DNA from 3 places in the Lentzea sp. NPDC003310 genome. Region 3 is predicted to be linked to each of the others. Evidence: riboswitches for the same ligand, from Rfam matches in the RefSeq annotation. Region 3 holds a riboswitch; each other region holds the start of a gene.

Region 1 (3,266 bases), on a different contig from region 3:
CGGCCTGCTCCAGCCCCAGGGCGCCGACGTGCAGCTGGTACAGGTCGATCCGGTCGGTGCCGAGCCGCCGCAACGACGCCTCGACGGCCCGGCGCAGGTACGCGACCGACCCCTCGTCACCGGTCATCCGGCGCGTCGAGGCGTCGAACCCGCAGCCCCACTTCGTCGCGATCAACACCTGGTCGCGCATGTCCGCAAACGCTTGCCCGACCACCGTCTCCGCGTGCCCGCAGCCGTAGACGTCCGCCGTGTCGAACAACGTCACGCCCAGCTCGACCGCGCGCCTCAGCGCCTTGACCGACTCGCCGTCGTCGGCGGGACCCCAGCCCACCGGCAGGCCGTCCGGACCCGAGAACGGTCCGCCCATGGCCCACGTGCCGAAACCCAACTTCCCCAGTTCCAAGGTCATGCGCCCACCGAACATCCTGGAGCGCGCTCCAGGTCAAGAAACGAGTTGCGAGCACCAGCGACCATCAACGCATGCCCATCGAAAACATCGTCGCCTTCGTCGCGGCCTCGTTCCTCATCGCACTGTCGCCCGGACCCGGCACGGCCATGGTCCTGCGACAGTCGGTGCACGGGCGAAAAGCCGCGCTCGCGACGGTGTTCGGCATGGAGGTCGGCGTCGCCTGCTGGGCGATCGCGGCGGCGCTGGGCGTCAGCGTGCTGCTCACCGCGTCCGAGATCGCCTACCACGGCCTGCGGATCGCCGGCGCGGTCTTCCTGATCTACCTCGGCGTGAAGGCCCTGGTCACCAAGACCCTGCCGAACGCCGAGCCGCCGCCCGCGAGCCACGCGTTCCGCAGCGGCCTGGTCGTGAACCTCGCCAACCCGAAGCTCGGCGTGTTCGCGATCTCGTTCCTACCGCAGTTCGTGCCTGCCGGGGAGGCCGGCCAGGGGGTTCTGCTCTTCCTCGCCGTCGGGTGGGTCCTGATCGACACCGTCTGGTACCTGGTCATCGTGTCGGTCCTGCACACCATCCGCGGCTGGCTGAGCAGGCCGCGCGTCCGCCCCGCGCTCGAGAAGCTGTCGGGCGGCGTGCTGCTGGCGCTCGGAGTCCGGCTGGTACTCGACCCGCGTTGAGATCGGGTTGCCCCGGCGCCAGAACAGCTCGGGCAACCCGGCCAGCTCGGCGAACGTGTGGCACGCGGCCATCGACTCGTAGCCGCCCGCCAGCACGTGCGCGCGGATGCGGTCGAGGCGGCCGAACTCGACCACCTCACCGGCGATCAGGAACGGCAGCACCAGCTGCCAGGCCTGCACGACGGCCGGACGACGCCGGTGAGGTGCCCTCAACGCCGCGCGGGCGACGCGGAGCAGGTGCTCGTTCGCGCTCATCGTGTACGGGTGGGCCGCGTGGTCCCAGTTCCAGCGGCGTTCCTCGGTGACCGCGCACCGCACGCACTCGACCGGCCCGGTGCCGAGCTCGGCACCGCACCTCGAACACGCGAGCAGGGTCATCGCCCAGTCCACGCACGTCCACGGGTACTGGCCGACGTCCGCCGAGGTCACCAGCTCGGCCAGCTCCCGGTCCGCGAGCTGCGACGACGTCCGCAGCGCCTCCCAGTCGGCGAGCCAGAACTGGTCGAGCAGCTCCGCGCAGAAGCCGCAGTCGGGGTAGCCGCGACCGGCGAGCTCACCGCAGGACGGGCATGCCGAGACCACGGCGGGACGCTGGCCGCGTCGCGCGCCGGGCGGGAACGGCTGGTGATCAGCCACGGGGAAGAGATTAGGGGCAAACGACGCCCTTGGCAGCTGCGGCGCGCGCTGACTATGGTCGGTTCTCGACAACTCAACACAACGCGGGAGCTCGCGCCTGAGCGGGCTGAGAGGGTGACTGGCCGTAGTGCCGGTGTCACCGACCGCCTGAACCTGACCGGGTAATGCCGGCGTAGGGAGGAATGTCGTGACGGCACTTGACGACCGTTCGGTCAAGCCCAGCGTGACCACGGGCCCCATCTCGGGCTCCCGCAAGGTGTACCGCGAGGTGTCCTCGGACATCCGCGTGCCCTTCCGCAGGGTGGAACTGACCAACGGCGAACATGTCGATCTGTACGACACTTCCGGTCCGTATACCGACGACAACGCGACCATCGACGTCCACAGTGGACTGCCCGACCTGAGGTCGGGCTGGGTCGCAGCACGGGAACCGATCAACGGAGCTGTCAGCCAGCTCGCGTACGCGAAGGCCGGGATCATCACCCCGGAGATGCGCTACATCGCGGTGCGCGAGAACCTCGACGCGGAGTTCGTCCGCAACGAGGTGGCCATCGGGCGTGCGGTGATCCCGTTGAACCGCAAGCACCCCGAGGCCGAGCCGATGATCATCGGCAAGAAGTTCCTCGTGAAGATCAACGCCAACATCGGCAACTCCGCGGTGTCCTCCTCGATCGAGGAGGAGGTCGAGAAGATGGTGTGGGCGTCCCGCTGGGGTGCCGACACGATCATGGACCTCTCCACCGGCAAGCGGATCCACGAGACGCGCGAGTGGATCCTGCGCAACTCGCCGGTGCCGATCGGCACCGTGCCGATCTACCAGGCGCTGGAGAAGGTCAACGGCGATCCCGCGAAGCTGTCGTGGGAGGTCTACCGCGACACCGTGCTCGAGCAGTGCGAGCAGGGCGTCGACTACATGACCGTGCACGCGGGCGTGCTGCTGCGGTACGTGCCGCTGACGGCCAAGCGCGTCACCGGCATCGTCTCACGCGGCGGGTCGATCATGGCCGCGTGGTGCCTCGCGCACCACAAGGAGAGCTTCCTCTACACGCACTTCGAGGAGCTCTGCGACATCCTGCGCGCGTACGACGTGACGTTCTCGCTGGGTGACGGGCTGCGGCCCGGTTCCATCGCGGACGCCAACGACGCGGCGCAGTTCGCCGAGCTCAAGACCCTGGGCGAGCTCACGCACATCGCGCGGGCGAAGGACGTCCAGGTGATGATCGAGGGCCCCGGCCACGTGCCGATGCACAAGATCGCCGAGAACGTCCGGCTGGAGGAGGAGTGGTGCGGCGAGGCGCCGTTCTACACCCTCGGGCCGCTGGCCACGGACATCGCGCCGGCGTACGACCACATCACGTCCGCGATCGGCGCGGCGCAGATCGGCTGGCTCGGCACCGCGATGCTCTGCTACGTCACGCCGAAGGAGCACCTCGGCCTGCCGAACCGCGACGACGTGAAGACCGGCGTGATCACGTACAAGATCGCGGCGCACAGCGCGGACCTCGCCAAGGGCCACCCCGGCGTCCAGGACTGGGACGACGCGTTGT
Region 2 (3,266 bases), on a different contig from region 3:
AGCCCCGTGCCGATGGGAGAACCCAACGGCATGACGGTCGCGCACCCGATGTCCTGGAGCTTCAAGGCCAGCACCGGATCGTCGTTGGTGTAGGGCAGGACGACGAAGCCGTCGTTCACCAGCCGCTCGGCCGCGTCGAGCAGCTCGACCGGGTCCGGCAGCAGCGTCTCCTCGTCGTGCACGACCTCGAGCTTGACCCAGTTCGTCTCCAGCGCCTCGCGCGCCAGCTGGGCGGTCAGCACGGCCTCGGCGGACGTGCGGCAGCCAGCGGTGTTCGGCAGCACCTCGATTCCGAGGCGCCGCAACAACTCCAGCACCCCGGTCCGGCCCGCGGCGTCGACCCGGCGCATCGCCACGGTCGTGAGCTCGGTGCCGGACGCGACCAGCGCCCGTTCCAGCACCGAGAGGTTCGCGGCACCACCGGTGCCGGTGACGAGCCGGGACCGGAACTCCCGGCCCGCGATGATCAGCGGATCGTCCACGTCAGCCTCCCTGGACCGCGGTCAGCACCTCGACCACGCCGCCGTCCGGCACGATCGTCTTCTCCCACAACGCCCTCGGCACCACGGCGCCGTCGAGCGCCACCGCCACGCCCTTGTCGGGGGCTCCCACCAGCGTCACGACCGCGGCCACCGACGTGCCGTCGGCCAGGTCGCGGGAGGTCCCGTTCACCTGTGCCTTCACGAACTTCCTCCCAGCAGTGCGACGACTTGCCGTGCCGTGTGCGGGGCCAGCAGCAGCCCGTTGCGGTGGTGCCCCGTCGCGGCGATCACGTCCGGCTCCAGCCACCGCACCACCGGGACGTTGTCGGGACTGCCCGCGCGGAATCCCACGGCCGCCTCGGTCAGCGCGTACTCGGCGATGCCCGGCAGCACGGTTTCCGCGTCCCGCAACAGGTCCCGCACGCCCGCGACGGACACGTCGGTGTCGAAGCCGGCCTCGTACTGGGTGGCGCCGACGACCAGTCCGTCGTCGCGCGGCACCAGGTAGACCGGACGGCCCGAGACCAGCGCGCGGATCGTGTGGCGCGGCGGCGGCAACGAGCCGGGCCGGTGCGTGAGCCGCAGGATCTCGCCCTTGACCGGCCGGATCACGTCGCGCAGCGCCGGGTGCAGCGCCCCGCTCCACGCGCCCGCGGCGATCACGGTGACCCGTCCCTCCACATCGGACTGGACACCGGCGTCCCGGCATGCCTTCCACAGTGCGGAAAGCAGCAGCCTGTTGTCGACGGCCAGGTCGCCGGACGCGAACACGCCGCCACGCACCGCCGGACCCAGCGAGGGTTCGAGGGCGCGGATCTCCCGCGAGGTCAGCAACTCCCCGGCGTGCCTCAGGTCGGCCAGGTCACCGGGCTGCGTGCCGACCGCCAGCGTGCCCGCGTCGAACAGCGGCACGCCGATCGACGCGGCGAACGCGGGCCACATCTCCAGGGCCTCGACCCCCTGCGCCACCACGGCTTCCTCGCCCGGCCACGCCTCCGTCAGCGGCGCGAGCATGCCGCCCGCGACCCGCGACCCGGCGTGCGGCGACCCCTCGTCGGACACGGAGACGGAGAACCCGGCCCGTGCCGCGGCGAGTGCCGCGGACAGGCCGATGACGCCGCCACCCCGGACGGCCACTTCCACACTGCTCAAGGCATTCACGCTCCCTGCGCCGGCATGACCCGGATCAGGTTCGACGGTCGGAGCGAACCACGCTCCCTCTCAGCCCGGTGTTCTCCAGGCTCCCGTGCGGACCGACTTCAACATAACGGTTAACGTGCGTGCGTGCCAGGACTCGACGGAAACCTGATCAGGCAACGACTCGCCGACGCGACCCTCTACCTCTGCACGCCGAACCGGCCTGATCTGGCCGAGTTCGCGGACGCGGCCCTCGCGGGCGGGGTCGACATCATCCAGTTGCGGGACAAGTCACTCGAAGCGAAGCAGGAGATCGAGGCGCTCGAGGTCCTCGCCGAGGCCACCGCGCGCCACGGGAAGCTGCTCGCCGTCAACGACCGCGCGGACATCACGCACGCGGTCGACGCCGACGTGCTGCACCTCGGCCAGGACGACCTGCCCGTGCCGCTCGCCCGGAAGATCGTCGGCGACGAGGTCGTGATCGGCCGTTCCACCCACGACGTCGACCAGATGACGGCGGCCGCGGCCGAACCCGGCGTCGACTACTTCTGCACTGGCCCGTGCTGGCCGACCCCGACCAAGCCGGGCCGTCCGGCGCCGGGACTCGACCTCGTCCGCGCCACGAAGTCCGACCGTCCGTGGTTCGCGATCGGCGGCATCGACCTCGCGAACCTGCACGAGGTGCTCCAGGCAGGAGCCACCCGCGTGGTCGTCGTCCGGGCCATCACGGACGCCGAGGACCCGCGCCGCGCCGCCGAGTTGTTCAAATCCGAACTTGATCGTTGAAATTTGAACTAAAAGGCGTACGCTCGAAGTCGTGAGCGCACCTGTGCTGTACCTGAGCCACGGGGCTCCCCCGCTGGCTGACGACGAGACGTGGACCAGAGAGCTCAAGGACTGGTCCGCCACGCTCCCGCGCCCGGAGGCCGTGCTCATGGTCTCCGCGCACTGGGAGGAGGCGCCGACGACGATCGGCGCGACCACGACCGTGCCGCTGGTCTACGACTTCTGGGGCTTCCCCCAGCGCTACTACGAGGTCACGTACGAGGCGCCCGGCGCGCCGCAGCTCGCGGACGACGTGCGCAAGCTGCTCGGCGGCCACGTCGAGCAGGACGAGGAACGCGGCCTCGACCACGGCGCCTACGTGCCGTTGAAGGAGATGTTCCCGGACGCCGACGTGCCGGTGCTGCAGATGTCGATGCCCACGCTCGACCCGCGCGAGCTGCACGAGATCGGCCGCAAGCTGGCGCCGTTGCGGGACCAGAACGTCCTCATCGTCGGCAGCGGCTTCATGACGCACAACCTGAGCTGCGTGAACTTCCCTGCCGGACCGGACTACGAGCCGCCGTCGTGGTCGAAGGAGTTCGACGACTGGGCGCACCGGCAACTGGCGGCCGGCGACGTGGACGCGTTGCTCGACTTCCAGGTGAAGGCTCCCGCGGCCGGGATCGCCCACCCGCGCACCGAGCACTTCGCGCCGCTGTTCGTGGCGCTGGGCGCCGCGAGCGACGAGAAGGCCGCGAGCACCGTCGACGGCTTCTGGTACGGCCTGTCGAAGCGGTCAGTGCAGTTCAGCTGAGCCCTCCAGGAACAACGTGGCCAGCCTGCGCGCGATGGCGGGCGTCCCGTTGCGGACGCCCGAGCTCG
Region 3 (3,266 bases):
GCAGCACGAACGGCACCATCACGGCCGCGCGGATCACACCCAGGCCGCGGATCTTGCACCGCGCCAGGACGAACGCGAGCGGCATCCCGGCGACGACGGCCACGACCGTCGACGCGGCGGCCTGGCCGAGGGTGAACCCGACCAGCTCCCACGTGTCGCCCTCACCGAGTGCCTTCAGCACACCGCCTTCGCGGAAGCCGAGGGCGACGATGGCGAGGACGGGCCAGGCGAAGAACAGGGCGAGGAAGGCGAGCGGCAGCAGTGCCGCCGCCGACCACCCCGTCCGCGAACTCAGCCCTGCACCAGCTTGCGCCACTGCTCGACCCACGCCTCGCGGTTGTCCTTCACCTTGTCCGCGGGCAGCGACTGCGGCGAAGACGGCAGCGGAGCGTCCTTGGCCCACGACTCGGGCAGCGCGACGCCCTCGCGCGACGGGTACACGTACATCTGCTCGGCCACCTGGGCCTGGAACTTCTCGCCCAGCAGGAAGTCGAGGACCTTCTTGGCGTCCTCGGGGTTCTTCGCCCCGGTCAGCACGCCCGCGTACTCGACCTGCCGGTAGCAGGTGTCGAGCACGGCCTTGGTCTTGCCGCCCTCGGCCGACGGCGACGACGCGTACGACACCACGATCGGCCGGTCGCCCTTGGTGGCGGAGAACTCCTGGTTGTAGGCCTCTTCCCAGCCGCTCACGACCTTGACGCCGTTGGCCTTGAGCTTGGTCCAGTAGTCCTGCCAGCCGTTCTCGCCGTACTTGGCGATCGTGCCGAGCAGGAACGCGAGCCCCGGCGACGAGGTGGCCGGGTTCTCGACGACCAGCTTGTCCTTGAACCTCGGGTCGATCAGGTCGTCGTACGACTTCGGCTCGACGCCACCGAGCTTCGCCGGGTCGATGTTGAGGCACACGTCACCGACGTCGACGGCCTGCAGCCGGTTCGTGTCGTCGGCCTTGTACCGCTGGGCGCCCTTGGAGGCCTCCGGCGAGGCGTACTCGGCGAACACGCCCTCGGTCAGCGCACGCGAGGCGAACGTCGAGTCGACGCCGAACGCGATGTCGCCGATCGGGTTCGCCTTGGTGAGCACCAGCTTGTTGGTGAGCTCACCCGCGTCCCCGCTGGCGATCTGCTTCACGGTGATGCCCGAGGACTTCTGGAACTCGTCCAGCACCTCCGGCTTCACCACGAACGAGTCGTGGGTCACCAGCGTGACCTCGTGCGACTGCGGCGCCGTCGGCGCACCGGCCGAACAGCCGGCCAGCACGAGAGCAGCGCAAACAGCGAAAATCCTTCTCACGTCAAACCTCTCCCTACGCCGGTATGACCCGGATCAGGTGGACGGTCGAGGGCTTGCGAGCCCTCCTCTCAGCCCGGCGCTTCACCGGACTCCCGTGGTAAACGCGCAGCTTACGTGACGTGGTGGGACGATCAGGACATGGCCGAGCTGTTGAGCGACGATCAGTTGAACGACGTGCTGCCCAAGCTGCCCGACTGGACCGCGCAGGACGCGGCGCTCGTCCGGACCGTGGAGCTGGCGAGCTTCCCGCAGGCGATCATGGTCGTGAACCGGATCGCGGAGATCGCGGAGAACGACAACCACCACCCGGACATCGACATCCGTTACAAGACACTGACATTTCGCCTGAGCACGCATTTCAAGGGAGGAATCACCGCCCTCGACGTGACTCTCGCCGAGGAGATCGACGGAGTCCTGGACGCGATGAGCTGATTCGGTCAAGATGTGCGCTGCCGCCGCCCGCGGAGTGGAGAGGGAACACCCTCATGCGGTTGCGCACATCACTTTCTGTCGCCAACGCGGGCTTCCACGTCGGCGACCTCGCCCAGGTGCGGACCACCGGCATCAGCAACCACAAGACGTGGCCGTGGGTACAGGCGAACTCCTACCTGCTGCCGGTCGACCCGGCGAACCCCCTTCGCCCCGGACGCGCTGAACATGGCGCTGCCGTCGTTCACGCGGATCGCGCTCGCGGACGATGGCCAGGCGATGCTCGGCTGGACCGCGGCCCGCAACTCCTGGAGGCCCGCGTCAGCCGGAGACTCGGCTGGGTTCGCCGTCGGCAGCTTCCTCGTCGCGGGGCAGCAGCTCGTCCCGCTGACGCCGGGCTGCTAGCCCGATCGCGACCAGCGTGAGCACGCCCGCGGCCGGATAGCCCCAGCCGAGCACGACGAAGATCCACGGTCGCGGGAAGTCCCAGATGTTCGGCTGGGCCAGCAGCAGGAACGAGATCAGGTAGCCGCCGGTCAGCACCACCCACAGACCGGCGGTGATCTTGCAGAGCAGGTGCCCGCCCTCGTAGACCAGCCACAGCAGGGCGGGCACCATCCACACCCAGTGGTGGCTCCACGAGATCGGCGAGACGAGCAGGCCGAGCATCTGGACGCTGACGATCAGCGCCAGCACGTCCTTGGTCCTGCTGACCGCGAACCAGGTGAGCGCGGCGGCGATCAGCACGGCCACGATGTAGATCGGCCCGGTCTTCACGTCGTAGCCGAACGTGCGACTCAGGGCTCCGCGCAGTGACTGGTTGATGGCGCTGCCGACCGGCCCGACGCGGCTCGCGTCCCCGAGCAGCTGGAACCAGAACTTGTCCGACTGCGACGGCGAGATGGCCCAGCCGATGCCGTACACGACGACAAAAGCGACGAACGACCACACAGCGGCCATCCAGCGGCGCTGGATCAGGAAGTACAGCCCGGAGATCGCGGGCGTGAGCTTGATGCCGGCGGCGAACCCCACGCCGGCGCCGCCCACCCAGTTGCGCGCGCTGGCGAGCGTGCCGATGAGGATCGCGACCAGCACCAGGTTGATCTGGCCGTAGTTGAGCGTGGTGCGGACCGGCTCGATCCACAGCGTCAGCGCGGTCCACATCATGGCGCGGCGCGGGTCCTGGAGCTTCAGCAGCTTCAGGCTGGTGCGCACGATGAAGTACAGGCAGCCCAGGCAGATCAGCTGCCAGATCCACCGGGAGGCCTCCCACGGCACCCAGCTCATCGGCGTGAAGATCGCGGCCGCGAACGGCGGGTACGTGAACGGCAGCGGGAACACGTCCGCGTACTGGTCGAGCCGCCACTCGTAGAGATCACCTTGGAACAGGTGCGGCGATCCGTTGCGGTACACCAGCAGGTCGATCATGGTCATCTTCGTCTGGAAGGCGACCATGAACAGGTGCCCGAGCACCGACAACCCGAACAGCCACGGCGCTACGGAGAGCACTCGCGCTTCCACAGCACGGAGTTTCACCCCGAAAACGT

The links. Region 3 has a riboswitch for thiamine pyrophosphate ahead of ABZX02_RS20730 (thiamine ABC transporter substrate-binding protein). Riboswitches for the same ligand answer to the same signal wherever they lie in the genome.
Region 1: another riboswitch for thiamine pyrophosphate. It lies ahead of thiC (phosphomethylpyrimidine synthase ThiC); the one in region 3 lies ahead of ABZX02_RS20730 (thiamine ABC transporter substrate-binding protein).
Region 2: another riboswitch for thiamine pyrophosphate. It lies ahead of ABZX02_RS33875 (FAD-dependent oxidoreductase); the one in region 3 lies ahead of ABZX02_RS20730 (thiamine ABC transporter substrate-binding protein).

What each region holds. Positions count from the first base shown of each region.
Region 1 covers NZ_JBEXNC010000019.1:2,367-5,632, forward strand. The annotation lists gene ABZX02_RS33835 (aldo/keto reductase) at 1-409, opposite strand, end outside; gene ABZX02_RS33840 (LysE family translocator) at 481-1,083, shown strand; TPP riboswitch at 1,793-1,917, shown strand; gene thiC (phosphomethylpyrimidine synthase ThiC) at 1,907-3,266, shown strand, end outside.
Region 2 covers NZ_JBEXNC010000019.1:7,996-11,261, forward strand. The annotation lists gene ABZX02_RS33865 (thiazole synthase) at 1-482, opposite strand, end outside; gene thiS (sulfur carrier protein ThiS) at 484-684, opposite strand; gene ABZX02_RS33875 (FAD-dependent oxidoreductase) at 681-1,643, opposite strand; TPP riboswitch at 1,629-1,740, opposite strand; gene thiE (thiamine phosphate synthase) at 1,767-2,405, shown strand; gene ABZX02_RS33885 (class III extradiol ring-cleavage dioxygenase) at 2,437-3,198, shown strand; gene ABZX02_RS33890 (helix-turn-helix domain-containing protein) at 3,181-3,266, opposite strand, start outside.
Region 3 covers NZ_JBEXNC010000009.1:316,501-319,766, reverse strand. The annotation lists gene ABZX02_RS20735 (iron ABC transporter permease) at 1-316, opposite strand, end outside; gene ABZX02_RS20730 (thiamine ABC transporter substrate-binding protein) at 292-1,257, opposite strand; TPP riboswitch at 1,284-1,394, opposite strand; gene ABZX02_RS20725 (4a-hydroxytetrahydrobiopterin dehydratase) at 1,429-1,722, shown strand; gene ABZX02_RS20720 (mannosyltransferase) at 2,041-3,255, opposite strand.